3 regions of the Pseudoalteromonas sp. PAR1 genome follow, and region 3 is predicted to be linked to each of the others. Evidence: predicted binding sites of a transcription regulator. Region 3 holds the regulator's gene; each other region holds the start of a gene.
The links. Region 3 encodes ArgR, which controls arginine synthesis, uptake and breakdown. Its sites were predicted from a motif close to ANTGAATANNTATTCANT; they were not measured.

Region 1 (5,828 bases), on a different contig from region 3:
CTTCGCTCAATCAACATAGAGTCTATATTCCAAGCTCTGCGCGTGCTAACCAGTATGTGCTAGTTGAGTTTAAACCTACTGATGAGTTTTTTGCTCAGTTTAGTAATGTAAGCTGTGCTTATAAGCGTCTTGCAAGGGAGTTATTTGCACTATGTGATGAATATGAACTGCACAATGTACATCTGATCGCTAACGATAAGTTACCTGTCGTTCGTTACCATGATGAGGCATATAGTTTAGAAACCGCTAAGCAGATTTTATTTTTCTATAACCCACAATACCACGAAGCACATAATGTGTTTGCCGCTGATGAAGTAAAATGCAAAAAAATTCGTTTATTATTTTTGGCTACAGGTGAAGATATTCGTGCTAATGCAGCAAGTTTTCACCATAACGTACAGCGCGTAATAAACTCATTACAAGAAAAGCTATTAAGCGGTCAACCTCCACTTAAAATTCGCGATCACCAGCATCTTACTTATGATTTATTTGCTAAAGCAAAAGGTCACAAAGAAAGCTATGGCTATAAATTGCGTAGCTTATATCCACGCTATCTATCTCGCCAATGTCATTTACCAACACAGCACAGTGAAATGACTTATGCTGGGTTTTCTATTCCAGTAACCCGCGCGATTAAAACGCAATTTCAACATATGTTGAATGAAGAGAATTACACGCAATTTTATCAATATATTTTTGATGCATTTAAACGAGCTTGCGAAAAACGAGCGCTAACCCTTGGTGCTTTTATCGCTAATGGTACCCGCCCTATTGTTCGTAATAGCAATATTGATAACGCACAAAGTAACAGTGAACTGCAAAAGCTAACCTTTGATTGCAGCTCAGAGCAAGTGCAATTACAACATTATTGGGATGCAAATCAACTTGTTGATTCTTTACATTTTGTAATTGCCGCAGCCGATAAAGACAAGCATGACATTGGTTATGGTAAGTTTATGAATCAAGTGCAAAGCGCAATTAATGAAGTAACTGACGAGCTGGCCTTTAATCCAACGCGCCAAGATTTACGTGTGCGCTTTTATCAGCACATTAACTATGAGTATTAATTAAATACAATATATAAAATTAGAGGTGACGCACATGCGTCACCTTTTTTATAGCAACCCACTCAGTTGTACTATCAACGGTTTTTACTTAGTTTAGTAAGGTCCAGTCGCAGTACTTTAGAACGGCGCTCATAGTTATACAGTGCCTTTTTCTTCGCCGGTAACTCATCAACGGTCACCAATTCAAAGCTTTGTTCTAAAAACCAATGAATACTGCGTGTGGTTAAAGCGAATAAATGCGAGTAACCAGCACGTTTAGCTTTATTAATAATAAAACGCAGTAGGTAACTCCCTCTATCTGCATCTCGGTATTGTGGATGAACAGCCAGACTTGCAAACTCCCCCACTTGTTCTTCAGCAAATGGGTATAAAGCGGCACAGGCGATAATTAAACCATCACGCTCAATGACAGTAAATTGCTCTATTTCTATCTCAAGCTGCTCTCTAGAACGCCTAACTAAATAGCCCTGCTCTTCAAGCGGTCTGATCAGATTAATAATCCCGGTAATATCAGATATTGTTGCACTACGTAACTGTTCAGAGCTTTGCGGCGCGATTTGCGTACCAATGCCATCTAATGAGAAAAGCTCTTGTAATAATGCGCCATCTTCTTTGTAACTAACAAGATGACAACGATGTACGCCGCCACGACATGCATCAATGGCCGCTTGTAAGAATACCGTTGCACTTAAACATGAATCAGGTTGATTACGGTAGTTTGCTAAGACAGATTCTGCCTCATTTGGCATAAGCTCGGCAATTGCTTCACCGTTTTCATCCAAGATACCGGCCTCTTTACAAAAACCAAGCATTTTGTCGGCACGTAGTTTTAATGCAACCTGAGTTGCAATTTCTTCAGCGGTTAAATTAAAACTTTCACCTGTCACTGAGGCGGCAATCGGACCAAGGAGTACGATACTGTTATTGTTTAATTGATGACGAATCCCTTCAACATCAATACGTCTTACACGGCCTGAGTGATGATAATCAATGCCTTCGTCAACTCCTAAAGGCTGAGCGATAACAAAATTACCGCTGACCACATTCAAGTATGAGCCAGTCATAGGAGTACTACTTAGCGAGGTCGATAAACGTGCAGTAATATCGAACTGCATTGCACCCGCAACTTTCTTTATTACATCAAAAGTCGCGTTATCAGTAACACGTATTTCATTATGAAACTGACTAGTTATGCCAAATTCTTGCAGTGCCGCATTGAACTGTGGCCTTGCACCAAACACTAAAACAATTTTGATACCTAAGCTCGTTAATAATGCAACATCATTAATGATGCTACGACAACCTGGCTGATCAATTGCTTCTCCGCCGAGCATTACAACGAAAGTTTTACCTCGGTGAGCATTAACATAAGGAGTTGACTGGCGAAATCCATCTACCAATTCTGTGGTACGCACGTGATATTTACCTTTTTTAATAACAGCGTTTTATATAAAAACAAATAAACAAGGTATCAGTGTATGGAATTTTTATTCACAAATAAAGCATTATTATTCTCAATTTACAGCTAGAATTTTCGTGCACAAACTAGGAAACTCTCAGATACAAAAAAGGCCCGCATAAGCGAGCCTTTATTAAGAGATTAAAACTGATTACCAGCCTGTTTTCTCTTTAAGTGCAGCACCGATGTCAGCTAGTGAACGTACAGTTTTTACGCCAGCAGCTTCTAATGCAGCAAATTTCTCATCAGCAGTACCTTTACCACCTGCGATGATTGCACCTGCGTGACCCATGCGCTTACCTGGAGGAGCCGTAACACCTGCAATGTAAGAAACAACTGGTTTAGTCACGTTGTGCTTGATGTATTCTGCAGCTTCTTCTTCTGCAGTACCACCGATTTCACCGATCATTACGATTGCTTCAGTTTGCTCGTCTTTTTCGAACATTTCTAAAACGTCGATGAAGTTAGTGCCAGGGATTGGGTCACCACCGATACCAACACATGTTGATTGGCCGAAACCAGCGTCAGTAGTTTGTTTAACCGCTTCGTAAGTTAAAGTACCAGAACGTGATACGATACCTACTTTACCAGGCTTGTGGATGTGACCAGGCATGATACCGATCTTCGTTTCACCCGGAGTGATAACACCTGGGCAGTTAGGACCGATCATACGAACACCAGTTTGCTCAAGCTTAACTTTAACGTCAACCATGTCTAGTGTTGGGATACCTTCAGTGATACAAACGATAAGCTCGATGCCAGCATCGATAGCTTCTAAGATTGCATCTTTACAGAAAGGTGCTGGTACATAGATAACTGATGCAGTTGCGCCAGTTGCTTCAACAGCGTCACGTACTGTGTTGAATACTGGAAGACCAAGGTGCGTTTGACCGCCTTTACCTGGGCTTACACCACCAACCATTTGTGTACCGTACTCAAGCGCTTGCTCAGAGTGGAAAGTACCTTGGCCACCTGTGAAACCTTGACAGATAACTTTTGTATCTTTATTGATTAATACAGACATTATTTGCCCTCCGCAGCAGCAACAACTTTTTCAGCTGCGTCTGTTAGTGATTCAGCAGCGATGATGTTAAGGTCAGAATTAGCAAGTACTTCACGACCTAGTTCAGCGTTAGTACCTTCTAAACGTACTACTACAGGAACGTTTACGCCTACTTCTTTAACTGCGCCAATGATACCTTCAGCGATCATGTCACAACGTACGATACCACCAAAGATGTTAACTAAAACAGCTTTAACGTTGTCGTCAGATAAGATGATCTTGAATGCTTCAGATACACGCTCTTTAGTAGCACCACCACCAACATCTAGGAAGTTAGCTGGCTTACCACCGTGTAGGTTTACGATGTCCATAGTACCCATTGCAAGGCCTGCACCGTTAACCATACAACCAACGTTACCGTCTAGTGCAACGTAGTTAAGCTCGAAGCTTGCAGCGTGAGCTTCACGTGCATCTTCTTGTGAAGGATCGTGCATTTCACGGATTTTAGGTTGACGGTAAAGCGCGTTACCATCTACACCGATTTTACCGTCTAGACAGTGAAGGTTACCTTCGTCTGTAATTACTAGCGGGTTGATTTCTAATAGTGCGAAATCGAAATCGTTGAACATGTTAGCAAGACCCATGAAGATCTTAACGAACTGTTTCATTTGAGTAGGGTTTAAACCTAGTTTGAAGCCTAATTCACGAGCTTGGTATGCTTGTGGACCAACTAGTGGATCGATCTCAGCTTTGTGAATTAGTTCTGGAGTTTCTTCTGCAACTTGCTCGATTTCAACACCACCTTCAGTAGATGCCATGAAAACAACTTTACGAGAAGCACGATCTACTACAGCGCCAAGGTATAATTCGTTAGCGATGTCAGTGCAGCTTTCAACAAGGATTTTAGCTACTGGCTGACCATTTTCGTCTGTTTGGTAAGTAACTAAGTTTTTACCTAACCAGTTCGCAGCGAACTCTTTTACTTCGTCGATTGTTTTAACTAGCTTAACACCGCCAGCTTTACCACGGCCACCTGCGTGAACCTGTGTTTTAACAACCCACATATCACCGCCGATTTTCTCAGCAGCTGCTGCAGCTTCTTCAGGTGTATCGCAAGCGAAACCTTGAGAAACTGGTAAACCATATTCGGCAAAAAGTTGTTTTGCCTGATACTCATGCAAATTCATGATGCTTTATCCAATTTTTTATACTAAAAGAGCTGAATATTTATGCAAAATAAACAGCTATCCCAAATTGCGCACTTAGTATAAATCCCAAGGCTCCACATGAAAACCCCAGTTAGACCAAAGGCGCAAAAAAAAAGCTGTGAACAGGGTTCACAGCTTAGTTTTTATACAACCAAATTAAACATCTAGTAGTAAACGAGTTGGATCTTCAAGTAACTCTTTAATTGTTACTAGGAAGCCTACTGATTCTTTACCATCGATTTGGCGGTGATCGTAAGATAACGCTAAATACATCATTGGTAAGATTTCAACTTTACCATTAACAGCCATTGGGCGATCTTGGATTTTATGCATACCCAAGATTGAAGACTGTGGCAAGTTGATGATAGGTGTAGAAAGTAATGAACCGAATACACCACCGTTAGTAATTGTGAAGTTACCACCAGTCATATCTTCGATAGATAGTTTACCGTCACGACCTTTAAGTGCTAATTCACGGATACCTTTTTCGATTTCTGCCACTGATAGCTTGTCACAGTCTTTAAGAACTGGTGTAACAAGACCACGTGGAGTTGAAACCGCAATGCTGATGTCGAAGTAGTTATGATAAACGATATCATCACCATCGATAGATGCATTCACCTCAGGGAAACGCTTAAGTGCTTCAGTAACTGCTTTCACGTAGAAAGACATGAAACCTAAACGGATACCATGACGCTTTTCGAACACTTCTTGATACTGCTTACGAAGATCCATGATTGGCTTCATGTTAACTTCGTTGAATGTAGTTAACATTGCAGTTGAGTTTTTCGCTTCAAGAAGACGATTAGCGATAGTTTTACGTAAACGTGTCATAGGAACACGTTTTTGTGTACGGTCACCCATAGGTGCTGCTGGCGCTGCTTCAGCTTTTGGTGCTGCTGCAGGTGCTTTTAAGAATGTATCAACATCTTCTTTAGTCACACGACCGTTTTTGCCTGTGCCTTTGATTTTAGATGCATCAAGACCTTTCTCAGCGATTAAACGACGAACTGATGGTGTTAACACATCAGAGCTATCATTTGATTCGCTTGCAGTAGCCTCTTCAGCTTTTGCTGCAGGTGCTTTAGCTG
Region 2 (5,828 bases), on a different contig from region 3:
AATCTCGTTTGGCTAAAGCAAGCACATGTTCATCAGGATGCTAAGGCCTATGTGTTTGGCTTTCAGGCAGATATTTACCACCCAACCAGTAAATCCGCTTGCAGTGAGTCACAGCGCGCCGATTGTGATGCTTTTAAAGTATACCGAGATGCCATCAGCGATTTTGCAAAGCATACCAATAAGCCAGTGCTCGTGATGCATGGTGATACAGGGCCATACTGTACACAACAGTTAGCGAGTAACTTAACGCGCTTAAATGTCCCCGGTGATTTTGCCGTAAGTGATGTCGCAAAAGTGAGTTTTATCGACGGCCAGTGGCATATAGCGAGTGTAACGACAAACGTGCTCCTCACTAAGGAATGTGAGTGATAACGTTGGGTAGAACGGAGACGCACTCAGAGCCATCAGCTTTCAGCCGTCAGCTATCAGATTAAAACCCAACAAGTTAGCGAGTTTGAGGCTCACGTAGGCGTGGAATTTATTTCGCGCGATGTTTCTTAAATCTACGTGTAAGTCGTAGGTCGGGCTTCAGCCCGTCACTATATCAGTGATTAAGCATGTGTCGCCATAAATGACGACCTACGTGACGTAGGTTAGAGCGGAGTGAAACCCAACAAGTTAGCGAGTTTCTATGGGAAAGAGTAAAGTTGCTAACTTGAGGCTCGCGTAGGCGTGAAATTTATTTCGCGCGATTTTCTCAATTAATGCAGCTTTAAGTCGGGCTTTAGCCCGTTATGTATGAGTGATAAAACATGTGTCGCCATAAATGACGACCTACGTGACGTAGGTTAGAGCGGAGTGAAACCCACAAGTTAGCGAGTTTCTATGGGAAAGAGTAAAGTTGCTAACTTGAGGCTCGCGTAGGCGTGAAATTTATTTCGCGCGATTTTCTCAATTAATGCAGCTGTAAGTCGGGCTTTAGCCCGTTATGTATGAGTGATAAAACATGTGTCGCCATAAATGACGACCTACGTGACGTAGGTTAGAGCGGAGTGAAACCCACAAGTTAGCGAGTTTCTATGGGAAAGAGTAAAGTTGCTAACTTGAGGCTCGCGTAGGCGTGAAATTTATTTCGCGCGATTTTCTCAATTAATGCAGCTGTAAGTCGGGCTTTAGCCCGTTATGTATGAGTGATAAAACATGTGTCGCCATAAATGACGACCAATATGACATAGGTTAGAACGGAGTGAAACCCAACAAGTTAGCGAGTTTCTTGACACAAGCAGTAGGCAACCTAAAGTTGCTAACTTGCATACACAAAAAAGCGGCACTAGGCCGCTTTTTTCGTAAGGTGTGATATTAGCAGTTAGTTTCTTCTGCTTTAACACCTTCTTTAACTTCTTCACATGCATCTTCAACTGCATTTTGTGTATCAGTGATTGCTTCATCTATACGCTCACCGGCTTCCTCTGCTGAGTTGTCTTCACAACCCATAATGAATAAACCTGAAAATAGGGCGATAGTAGCGGCTTTTAAAGTTGAATTTTTCATAACTAAATTCCTTGTAAATTAAATATTAGGGTTAATTAAATTTTAACTTGCTTTACTTAGGTACGTTGCCTCTAAGAGCACCTGACACTAACGAAATAACAAGCAATACTAAAAAAATGAAAAAGATAATCTTAGCAATGCCTGCTGCGGCTCCAGCAATACCGCCAAAACCTAACACTGCAGCGATTAATGCAATAACTAAAAAAGTAATGGTCCAGCGTAACATAGTGGTCTCCTTGCCTAATTAATTTTTCAAATGGTCGAGTTGAATAAAGCGAGTTTTATGCCAATCATTATTATCTTTATATTTCAGTTGTTTAGCGGTTTTTGTGGGCGGGGCATGGTTATTCTTTTGGTAACTTTTACGATCAAGCGTGTAACTTATTCATAGTGATATTTTTTCATATTAATTAAATTCATTTTATATTTAGTTTTGTCCTTATTGGTAAGACCAATTTCACGCTTTGTCATGAGTTGTTACTGTAACACCTTGTTAAGCAGGGTTTTTGAACAGAACTTGCTTTTCGTCGGTTTGTTTTAATATAACTGATGGCTATATTCATTATTTTTATCATCTATAACGTAAGGTTAATTGCTGAAATAGTATGGTGTTAATTAGTTGTGCTCTATGTTATTTTGAGTTTAATTGGTTTTACCAATTTACAATAGGCTATACAAATTATTTTTGTTTGTTATTATTGCTGAATAAATATTTAACAAAAATGATTTTTTATTTTTAATCATCGAAGGGGAGTTGTATGGATATTGGTGAATTGCTCACAACTGCAGGCAGCTTAATGGTAACAGGCATGGTTGGCGTGTTTGTTTTTCTGAGCATTTTAATATCTGCGGTTATTTTAATGTCGAAAGTTGTAAGCCGATTCGATGATCCTACAAGTGTAGAGCCAACACGAACAGCAAAAATTCAACCTCAACAGGGTGTGCCTCAGGCACATATTGCCGCGATCAGCGCTGCAATTGCACAATTTCGAAATAAACAAAAATAATGGGGCAGCTTAAACATGGCTAAATTAAAACTTACAGAATTAGTATTGCGTGACGCTCATCAGTCTTTATTGGCCACGCGTATGCGTTTAGACGACATGCTACCCATGGCTGAAAAACTTGATAATGCAGGTTATTGGTCTATTGAATCATGGGGTGGAGCAACCTTTGACTCATGTATCCGTTATTTAGGTGAAGATCCTTGGCAACGTATTCGCGAATTAAAAGCGGCAATGCCAAATACTAAACAGCAAATGCTATTGCGCGGACAAAACCTTTTAGGCTACCGCCATTATGCAGACGATGTTGTCGAAAAGTTTGTAGAACGAGCCCATAAAAATGGTGTAGATGTGTTCCGAATTTTCGATGCTATGAACGATGTACGTAATCTTGAAACTGCAATTAAAGCAGCGGTTAAAGTAGGCGCACACGCTCAAGGTACTATTTCGTACACCGTAAGCCCAGTACACACACTTGATATGTGGCTTAAACTTGCGAAACAGCTCGAAGAACTAGGCTGTCATTCTATTTGTATTAAAGATATGGCTGGTTTATTGAAGCCATATGATTGTGAGCAGTTAATCAAAGGTTTAAAAGAAACCGTATCTATTCCTATCGCGATGCAATGTCACGCGACGACAGGATTAAGTACTGCAACTTACCAAAAAGCTATAGATGCAGGTATCGATATGCTTGATACCGCAATTTCATCTATGAGTATGACTTATGGTCATAGCGCCACAGAAACAATCGTGTCGATTGTTGAAGGCACAGAGCGAGATACCGGCCTAGATTTAAACCAACTAGAAGAAATTGCCGCTTACTTCCGTGATGTTCGTAAAAAATATGCTGCTTTTGAAGGTAGCCTAAAAGGTGTTGATGGCCGTATCTTATTAGCACAAGTGCCAGGTGGTATGTTAACTAACATGGAAAACCAGCTTAAAGAGCAAGGTGCTGCCGATAAGCTTGATCAAGTATTACTTGAGATCCCACGTGTTCGTGAAGACTTAGGCTATATTCCACTGGTTACTCCAACGTCTCAAATTGTCGGTACGCAAGCGGTACTTAATGTATTGACTGGTGAGCGCTATAAAACGATTACCAAAGAAACCGCAGGTGTACTTAAAGGTGAGTACGGTGCAACGCCGGCGCCTATGAATAAAGAGCTACAAGAACGTGTTCTAGATGGCGCAGAAGCAATTACTTGTCGTCCTGCAGATAAACTTGAACCTGAACTTGAGAAGCTAGAAGCTGAATTATTAAAAGAAGCTAAAGAGCAAGGTTTAGAGCTTGCTGATGATGTGATTGATGATGTGCTCACCTATGCATTGTTTCCACAAATTGGTCTTAAGTTTATTAAAAACCGAAATAATCCTGATGCATTTGAAGCTATTCCTACAGGTGAAGTTGCTAAGCCAGAAAGCAAACCAGCTGCTGCAAACTCAGTAAAAGCTGAGCAATACAGCGTTAAAGTTGATGGCAAAGTTTACGATGTCGTTGTAGCACAAGGTGGTGAGCTTAAAGAGGTGACTTTAAAAGACAGTGAGTTAATTCCTCAGTCTGCTTCAGCATCTGCTGGCGAAACTTTAAACGCGCCATTGGCGGGTAATATTTTCAAAGTGAAAGTAAAGCCAGGCCAAACAGTAAACCAAGGTGATGTAGTTATCATTATGGAAGCGATGAAAATGGAAACTGAAATTCGCGCTGCACATACCGGCACGGTTGCTGAAGTTTTAGTTGCCGAAGGTGATTCTGTTGCCACTGGCGATGCATTAATCGCACTGGCGTAGGAGACAGAGAATGGATGGTCTTTTAAATCTCTGGCATGCAACAGGTATCGCTAACTTTACCTTTCCTGCCTTGATCATGATTGCGGTTGGTTGCTTATTGTTATATCTAGCAATTGCTCGTAATTTTGAACCCTTGCTATTGTTACCAATAGGCTTCGGGGCGATCTTAACGAATATTCCTGCTGCAGGCTTATCTGAACCGGGTGGACTGCTTTATTATGTGTATCACATAGGGATTGATTCTGGGGTGTTTCCACTTCTGATCTTCATGGGGGTTGGCGCGCTGACAGACTTTAGTGCCTTGATAGCAAATCCGCGTATGTTGTTGCTAGGCGCGGCTGCGCAGTTTGGTATTTTCGCTACTTTATTTGGTGCAATTCTACTTAACTTTATTCCGGGCTTTGAATTTACGCTACAAGATGCATCGGCAATTGCCATTATTGGTGGTGCGGATGGTCCAACGGCTATTTTCTTAGCATCTAAATTGGCACCAGACTTACTTGGGGCTATCGCAGTAGCGGCTTATTCATATATGGCACTAGTGCCAATTATTCAGCCACCAATTATGCGTGCACTAACAACGCAAGCAGAGCGCGAAATTCAAATGCCGCAACTTCGTACTGTATCGAAAAAAGAGAAGATTATTTTTCCTTTAATGGTGCTTAGTTTAACTATCTTGTTTTTACCAGCTGCAACACCGCTTGTAGGCATGTTCTGCTTAGGTAACTTGATGCGCGAATCGGGTGTGGTCGATCGTTTAAGTAACAGTGCACAAAATGAAATCATCAACATTACCACGATTTTCTTAGGCTTAGCGGTAGGTTCAAAGCTTGCTGCTGATAAGTTCTTAACGGTAGAAACTATCGGTATTTTGGTGTTAGGTGCATTAGCGTTTGCGATTGGTACAGCTTCAGGGGTGTTTATGGCAAAAGGTCTTAATAAGATCTCTAAATCGCCAATAAACCCATTAGTAGGCGCTGCAGGTGTTTCAGCGGTACCAATGGCAGCACGTGTGGTGAATAAAGTAGGTCTTGAAAGCAATCCGCATAACTTCTTATTAATGCATGCTATGGGACCAAACGTTGCAGGGGTATTAGGAAGTGCCGTTGCAGCAGGTATTTTGTTAGCGATTGTTGGCTAAGTCGATTTACTTCCAACCGACTGGCGCAGTAATTTTACTGCGCTTTTTTTTGCCTATAGACTAGGGGCACCCTAAAGAAATTGTAGTTAAATGATAGTTGTGTAAGGAAGCCACCATGAATATCTTTATTATCTTACTATGCCTTTTTGTTGCCTTGGTTATTCTAATACCGCTACTTGAAAAGTATCAGTCTAAAATGGGGCTTGATGGCGCTACAAAATACGCAAAGTACATTTGGCCACTGGTGATGATTTCGCTAATTATTCAACTTATTTATGTTTTATTAAGGTAATAATAGCTTCTGTGTTGTGTTTTATTTCAGGCATGAATCGCGCCTGCGCAAGCTCATACTTGCTTTCAATTATTGAAGAGAATAAAGGTCATTAAGGCTGATTTTGTGG
Region 3 (5,828 bases):
GGGCTTATTCCTTTGTATTTCGTTAATCGTTCGATGGAGCAAAATCATTCATGAGTCATTTGATAATTAAAAATTTAGCTTATCAATACAATGGCACTAAGGTATTGGATGCGCTTAATTTGAATGTTGAACAAGACGAAATCGTCTGCCTGCTTGGGGCAAGTGGTTGCGGTAAAACAACGACTTTAAAAGCGATTGCCGGAATTATAGAGCCCTCACAAGGTTTTATGAGCATTGATTCGCTTGTCGTTAATGACGACAAGCATTTTGTTGCACCAGAAAAACGTAATATTGGCATGATGTTTCAAGATTACGCGTTATTTCCTCACTTATCGGTGAGCGACAATATTGCATTTGGTTTAACCAATATGAGTAAGTCGCAAAAGCGTGAGCGCGTGGATGAAATGCTGAGCTTAGTTAAGTTAACTGGCTGTGCAGAACGTTATCCGCATCAATTATCAGGTGGTCAACAACAGCGTGTTGCAATTGCTCGTGCGCTTGCTTATAAACCCAGCTTGTTATTACTTGATGAGCCATTTTCTAATATCGATACGCAGGTTCGCTTTGAGTTAATTGCCGACATCCGCCGTATCATTAAAGCTCAGCAAGTATCAGCAGTGTTTGTTACCCATTCGAAGGAAGAGGCGTTTGCGTTTGCTGACACCTTGGCTGTAATGCATGGTGGAAAAATAGCCCAACAAGGCTCATCAGAACAGTTATTTAGCCAACCTAACTCAAAGGAGGTTGCAGAGTTTCTTGGTACAGGCATATACTTAACGGCGAAAGTCTTAACGCCAACTGAATACGAAACGGCGTTTGGTGTAATACATTCACTCACAGTAAATAACAGTGCTCACAAACAAGGGCAAGTTTATGTACGGCCTCATTATATTCAGTTATGTGAAGCTGAACAGAGTGATGAAAATAGCCTGACAATTTTGCACAGACGCTTTATAGGCACACGTTATGTTTATCGTGTGAATATAGCGGGGCAGGAGTGTGAAGTCGCTGCAGAGCAAGACCGCGTGTTTGCAGTTGAGCAGCCTGTAAAAATAAAAATAATGCCGCACACAGTCAATTTTTTTCATGATTAGTACTGCTTAACAATCTTGAATTCTTGGCTAGGTGCAAATAACGAGAAGCTAAGGATTCACTATGGCGCAAGCGCAATCTGGGATTTGTGCTGAAGCAAACTTACATGGTTTGCACCTGTTTTTTAATGTTTATGATGGCCATGACGAGTCATTACGTAAAAAGTTAAAACGCGTGAGCGTCATTCAAGATGAGTTTGCGGATCAGTTCTCAGAAGCCATGCTGTCGTGCGTGGTTGCGCTTGGTGCGCAATATTGGCCGCATATTTTGCCTGAGTTTATTCCAAGTCAATTACAAAGCTTTCCTAATGTGACTCATAGTGAACATGTTATGAGTGCACAGCCATTTGATTTATTTGTACAAATTCGTTCAGACCGTGAAGATGTTAACCATCTTTTTGCCCTACAGATCCTGAAATTATTTACGCCAGATGTAGAGCTTGTGGAGCAAGTGCGTAACTTTCGTTTTTTAGATGGCCGCGACTTTAACGGCTTTATTTATGCGGGTGACACCCCTCATGGTAGACAAAAGCGCAGTACGGCATTGATAGACAGACCGGGGCATTTTGAAGATCAAGGCAGCTACATTCATGTTCAGCGCTTTGTGCACGATTTAAGTGTTTGGCAACATTTGTCGTTATCAGAGCAAGAGCAAATTATGGGGCGTACTCGGCTTGATAACACCTTAATTATGCCTGCACTCGAAACTAGTCATGCAGTGCGTAGTGAACTAAAAGATGAAAATGGCCAGCCGTTGATACTTAATCAGAGCATGCCGTTTGGTGATGTTCATAAGCAGGGTATTTTAATGGTGTCATGTGCCGCGCAAGGTGATGCGTTTGAGCAGGTATTAAAGAGTCGCTTGGGGCAGGGCGATTGCTACGACCATTGGCTTGATTTTACTCAAGCCGATATGGGGTCGGCGTTTTTCGCCCCGTCAGTAAACTTTTTGAAGCAGCTTTAAACTGTATCGAATAAAGTGCGCACGCGATCAAGCGTGACATCTATTTCAGAAATCTTTGCAGGAGCGATAAAAATTGTGTCGTCACCTGCAATTGTACCAAGTACCCCATCGGCTTTACCTAATGAGTCTAGTAAGCGCGCGATAAGTTGTGCTGCACCTGGGCTGGTACGAATAATAATCATCATTTCGTTATGCATAATATCGATAACGAGTTGACGCAATGGGCTTTTCGCTGTTGGTACTCCCATTTCAGCGGGTAAGCAATACACCATTTCTTGTTTTGCATTACGTGTGCGTACCGCGCCAAACTTGCTTAACATGCGAGAGACTTTACTTTGGCTTATGTTGTCGAAGCCTTGATCTTTTAATGCTTCGACAATCTCACCTTGTGAGCCGAAGTTTTCTTCTTTTAATAGCGCTTTGAACGCTTTGATTAGTGCTTCTTGTTTGTCTTGTGGTTGCATGTTGCCGTATCTGTAGTCATAAAACGTGAAGTAATTCTACACAACTCTGCATACTTATGCAGTACTAGTTTACATTTCTCGCCCTAAATGCTGTGTGTTTACAGTATAGTTTACAACTATGGTCGAAATTATACGCGAAATAAGCAGGATAAATTTGTTTTTAGTCGCTAATTTCATTATCTTTAGGGCCACAAATATTTCCTACCTCAAATTACGGAGAATTCCAATGAAAGTTGCTGTTTTAGGCGCAGCTGGCGGTATCGGCCAAGCATTGTCTTTATTATTAAAAACAAGTTTACCTGCAGGTTCTGAATTATCATTATACGATGTTGCCCCTGTTGTTCCTGGTGTAGCGGTTGATCTTTCTCACATCCCAACAGACGTTAAAGTTGAAGGTTTCGGTGCTGATAACCTAGACGATGCTTTAGTTGGTTGTGATATCGTTCTTATCCCAGCGGGTATGCCGCGTAAGCCGGGTATGGACCGTGCGGACCTTTTCAACGTAAACGCAGGTATCATCAAAACATTAGCTGAAGGCATCGTTAAAAACTGTCCTAAAGCGTTAGTTGGTATCATTACTAACCCAGTAAACGGCACTGTGCCAATCGTTGCTGAAGTATTCAAAAAAGCGGGTACTTACGATGCTGGCCGTGTATTCGGTATCACAACACTTGACGTGATCCGTTCAGAAGCATTTGTTGCTGAACTTAAAGGTTTAAGCGCTACTGACGTTAAAGTTCCAGTGATCGGTGGCCACTCAGGCACTACAATCCTTCCTCTTCTATCTCAAGTTGAAGGTGTTACTTTCACTGACGAAGAAGTGGCAGCATTAACTCCACGTATCCAAAACGCAGGTACTGAAGTTGTTAACGCTAAAGCGGGTGGCGGTTCAGCGACTCTTTCAATGGGTGCAGCAGCAGCACGTTTCTGTATGTCTTTAGTTAAAGGCTTACAAGGTGAAGAAGTGGTTGATTACGCATACGTTGCAGTTGAAAACGGTGACGCAGCATACTTTGCACACCCAGTACGTTTAGGTAAGAACGGTGTTGAAGAAATTCTTTCTTACGGTGAATTAAGCGCTTTCGAAGAGCAAGCTAAAAACGACATGCTTGAAACGCTTAATAAAGACATCCAAGAAGGTGTTGATTTCATCAACGGTTAATTCCGATAGATGATAGGTGCTATTAAAGCACCTAAAACAAAAAAGCCTGCATATGCAGGCTTTTTTAATGGCTCGAATAAATAGCGTTTAATGATCGCGGGCAACGGCGATGCGTGCCAAGCTCTCTAATGCTTGCTTGTATGGCGTTTCTGGTAAAAATGCAATACAGGCGATGGCTTTATCTGCCTCTTGCTCTGCCTTTTGCATTGTAAACTCAAGTGCTTTGGTATCAGCTAACGCCTCAAGAATGCTGTCTAGGTGATCCATACCATTGCCAAGTTCAATTGCTTCACGAACGAGCTTGATTTGCTCTGGCGTGCCTTTTTGCATGGCATAAATAAGCGGTAAGGTAGGTTTACCCTCGGCTAAATCATCACCAATATTTTTACCAAGTTGCTCAGCATCGGCGTTGTAATCAAGCACATCATCAACAAGCTGAAAGGCTGTTCCTAAATGCATGCCGTAAAGGTTTAATGCCTCAAGCGTTTTATCATCTTGTTCAGTGATAATTGCTGCAAGGCCTGTTGCTGCTTCAAATAACTTAGCTGTTTTGCTGTAAATGACCTGCATATAGCTTTGTTCTGTAGTGTCAGGATCGTTACAGTTCATTAGCTGTAATACTTCACCTTCAGCAATGACATTCGTTGCATCAGCTAAAATTTCCATGATTGGCATTTTACCAAGACCAACCATCAACTGAAATGAGCGTGTGTAAATAAAATCACCAACTAGCACGCTAGCGGCATTGCCAAACTCAGCATTTGCTGTAGGCGTACCACGACGTAAATGTGACTCATCAACAACATCATCATGCAGTAAAGTTGCAGTGTGAATAAATTCGATGATAGTGGCCAGTGTAATGTGGTCTTTACCTTCATAGCCTAAAGCTTTTGCTGCTAAAATGGCCAACATAGGGCGAACACGCTTACCACCGCTGTTTACTATATATAAACCGAGTTGATTGACCAATGCGACATCTGAGCGCATTTGGGCATGTATAAGTTGATTGACGTCATTCATCTCATGATCGATTAACGTCTGGATAGCTTTTATATCCATTGATCTCCGAGCCAATATTTATGGGTATACGAGGCTGATTGTACAACAAAAAAAGCACTTGCTCGATATTTTGTGCTGATTCAGTAAAAAAACACTGTAAAGTTTTTTATTTTAAATCAAATTTGAACAGTTAATTGTAGTTGTTTGGTTGAATAGTAAACATACTTGCATTTATTTAACGGCGCTTTTGACGTGTTAATTTAATTGTCATGAGATCGTAAAAACCGCTTGGCATACGGTGTTTTTAGGATAGAATAAGGAAAAATATTGAATTGCTCTCAATGCAGCTATTTTTTATTCATTTTATAGCAAAAGAGGCTTGCTAGTTTTTGCGCATTAGCGTAAACTTCGCGCCCTATTGAAGAATATTTTAGTTGCGTCGATTTGAGGGCGCACAGACGGAGTTAATTATGTACGCGGTTTTCCAAAGTGGTGGTAAACAGCACCGTGTGACTGAAGGTCAAACAATTCGTCTTGAAAAATTAGACGTTGAAACTGGTGCAGCAGTTGAATTTGATTCAGTACTTTTAGTTGCTGATGGTGAGAAAATCGAGATCGGTGTACCGTTCGTAAACGGTGGTAAAGTAACAGCTGAGGTTGTTTCACACGGTCGCGGTGAGAAAGTGAAGATTGTTAAATTTAGACGTCGTAAGCATTCTCGTAAGCAAATGGGCCATCGTCAATGGTTCACTGAAGTTAAAATCACTGGCATTAGCGCTTAATTAGAGGTACTGAGAAATGGCACATAAAAAAGCAGCTGGTAGTACTCGTAACGGTCGCGATTCAGAAAGCAAACGCCTAGGTGTTAAGCGTTTTGGTGGCGAATCAGTTCTAGCGGGTAGCATCATTGTTCGTCAACGTGGTACTCGTTTCCACGCTGGCGCAAACGTAGGTATCGGTAAAGACCACACTATCTTCGCAAAAGCAGATGGTAAAGTTCAATTCGAACAGAAAGGTCCTTTAAACCGTAAATACGTAAATATCGTAGCTGAGTAATCATCTCGATATTTGAAAAACCCCGCCTTTGCGGGGTTTTTTGTTTTAAGGCAAATAATAAGGCGTGTAAATATATATCTAAGCTAAGCCTG

Region 1: argA (amino-acid N-acetyltransferase) is a predicted target of ArgR. The motif match lies at 2,546-2,563, and genes of this name have one in related genera.
Region 2: QL229_RS17825 (OadG family transporter subunit) is a predicted target of ArgR. The motif match lies at 2,192-2,209, and genes of this name have one in related genera.

The regions. Positions count from the first base shown of each region.
Region 1 covers NZ_CAMZMY010000020.1:47,152-52,979, reverse strand. The annotation lists gene QL229_RS15715 (DUF3083 family protein) at 1-1,067, shown strand, start outside; gene argA (amino-acid N-acetyltransferase) at 1,142-2,482, opposite strand; gene sucD (succinate--CoA ligase subunit alpha) at 2,678-3,550, opposite strand; gene sucC (ADP-forming succinate--CoA ligase subunit beta) at 3,550-4,716, opposite strand; gene odhB (2-oxoglutarate dehydrogenase complex dihydrolipoyllysine-residue succinyltransferase) at 4,894-5,828, opposite strand, start outside.
Region 2 covers NZ_CAMZMY010000027.1:19,066-24,893, reverse strand. The annotation lists gene QL229_RS17840 (hypothetical protein) at 1-369, shown strand, start outside; gene QL229_RS17835 (hypothetical protein) at 1,300-1,491, opposite strand; gene QL229_RS17830 (DUF1328 family protein) at 1,544-1,717, opposite strand; gene QL229_RS17825 (OadG family transporter subunit) at 2,250-2,498, shown strand; gene oadA (sodium-extruding oxaloacetate decarboxylase subunit alpha) at 2,514-4,286, shown strand; gene QL229_RS17815 (sodium ion-translocating decarboxylase subunit beta) at 4,297-5,427, shown strand; gene QL229_RS17810 (hypothetical protein) at 5,543-5,719, shown strand.
Region 3 covers NZ_CAMZMY010000001.1:307,808-313,635, reverse strand. The annotation lists gene QL229_RS01445 (iron ABC transporter permease) at 1-54, shown strand, start outside; gene QL229_RS01440 (ABC transporter ATP-binding protein) at 51-1,094, shown strand; gene QL229_RS01435 (Dyp-type peroxidase) at 1,156-2,055, shown strand; gene argR (transcriptional regulator ArgR) at 2,052-2,519, opposite strand; gene mdh (malate dehydrogenase) at 2,746-3,681, shown strand; gene ispB (octaprenyl diphosphate synthase) at 3,769-4,740, opposite strand; gene rplU (50S ribosomal protein L21) at 5,151-5,462, shown strand; gene rpmA (50S ribosomal protein L27) at 5,479-5,736, shown strand.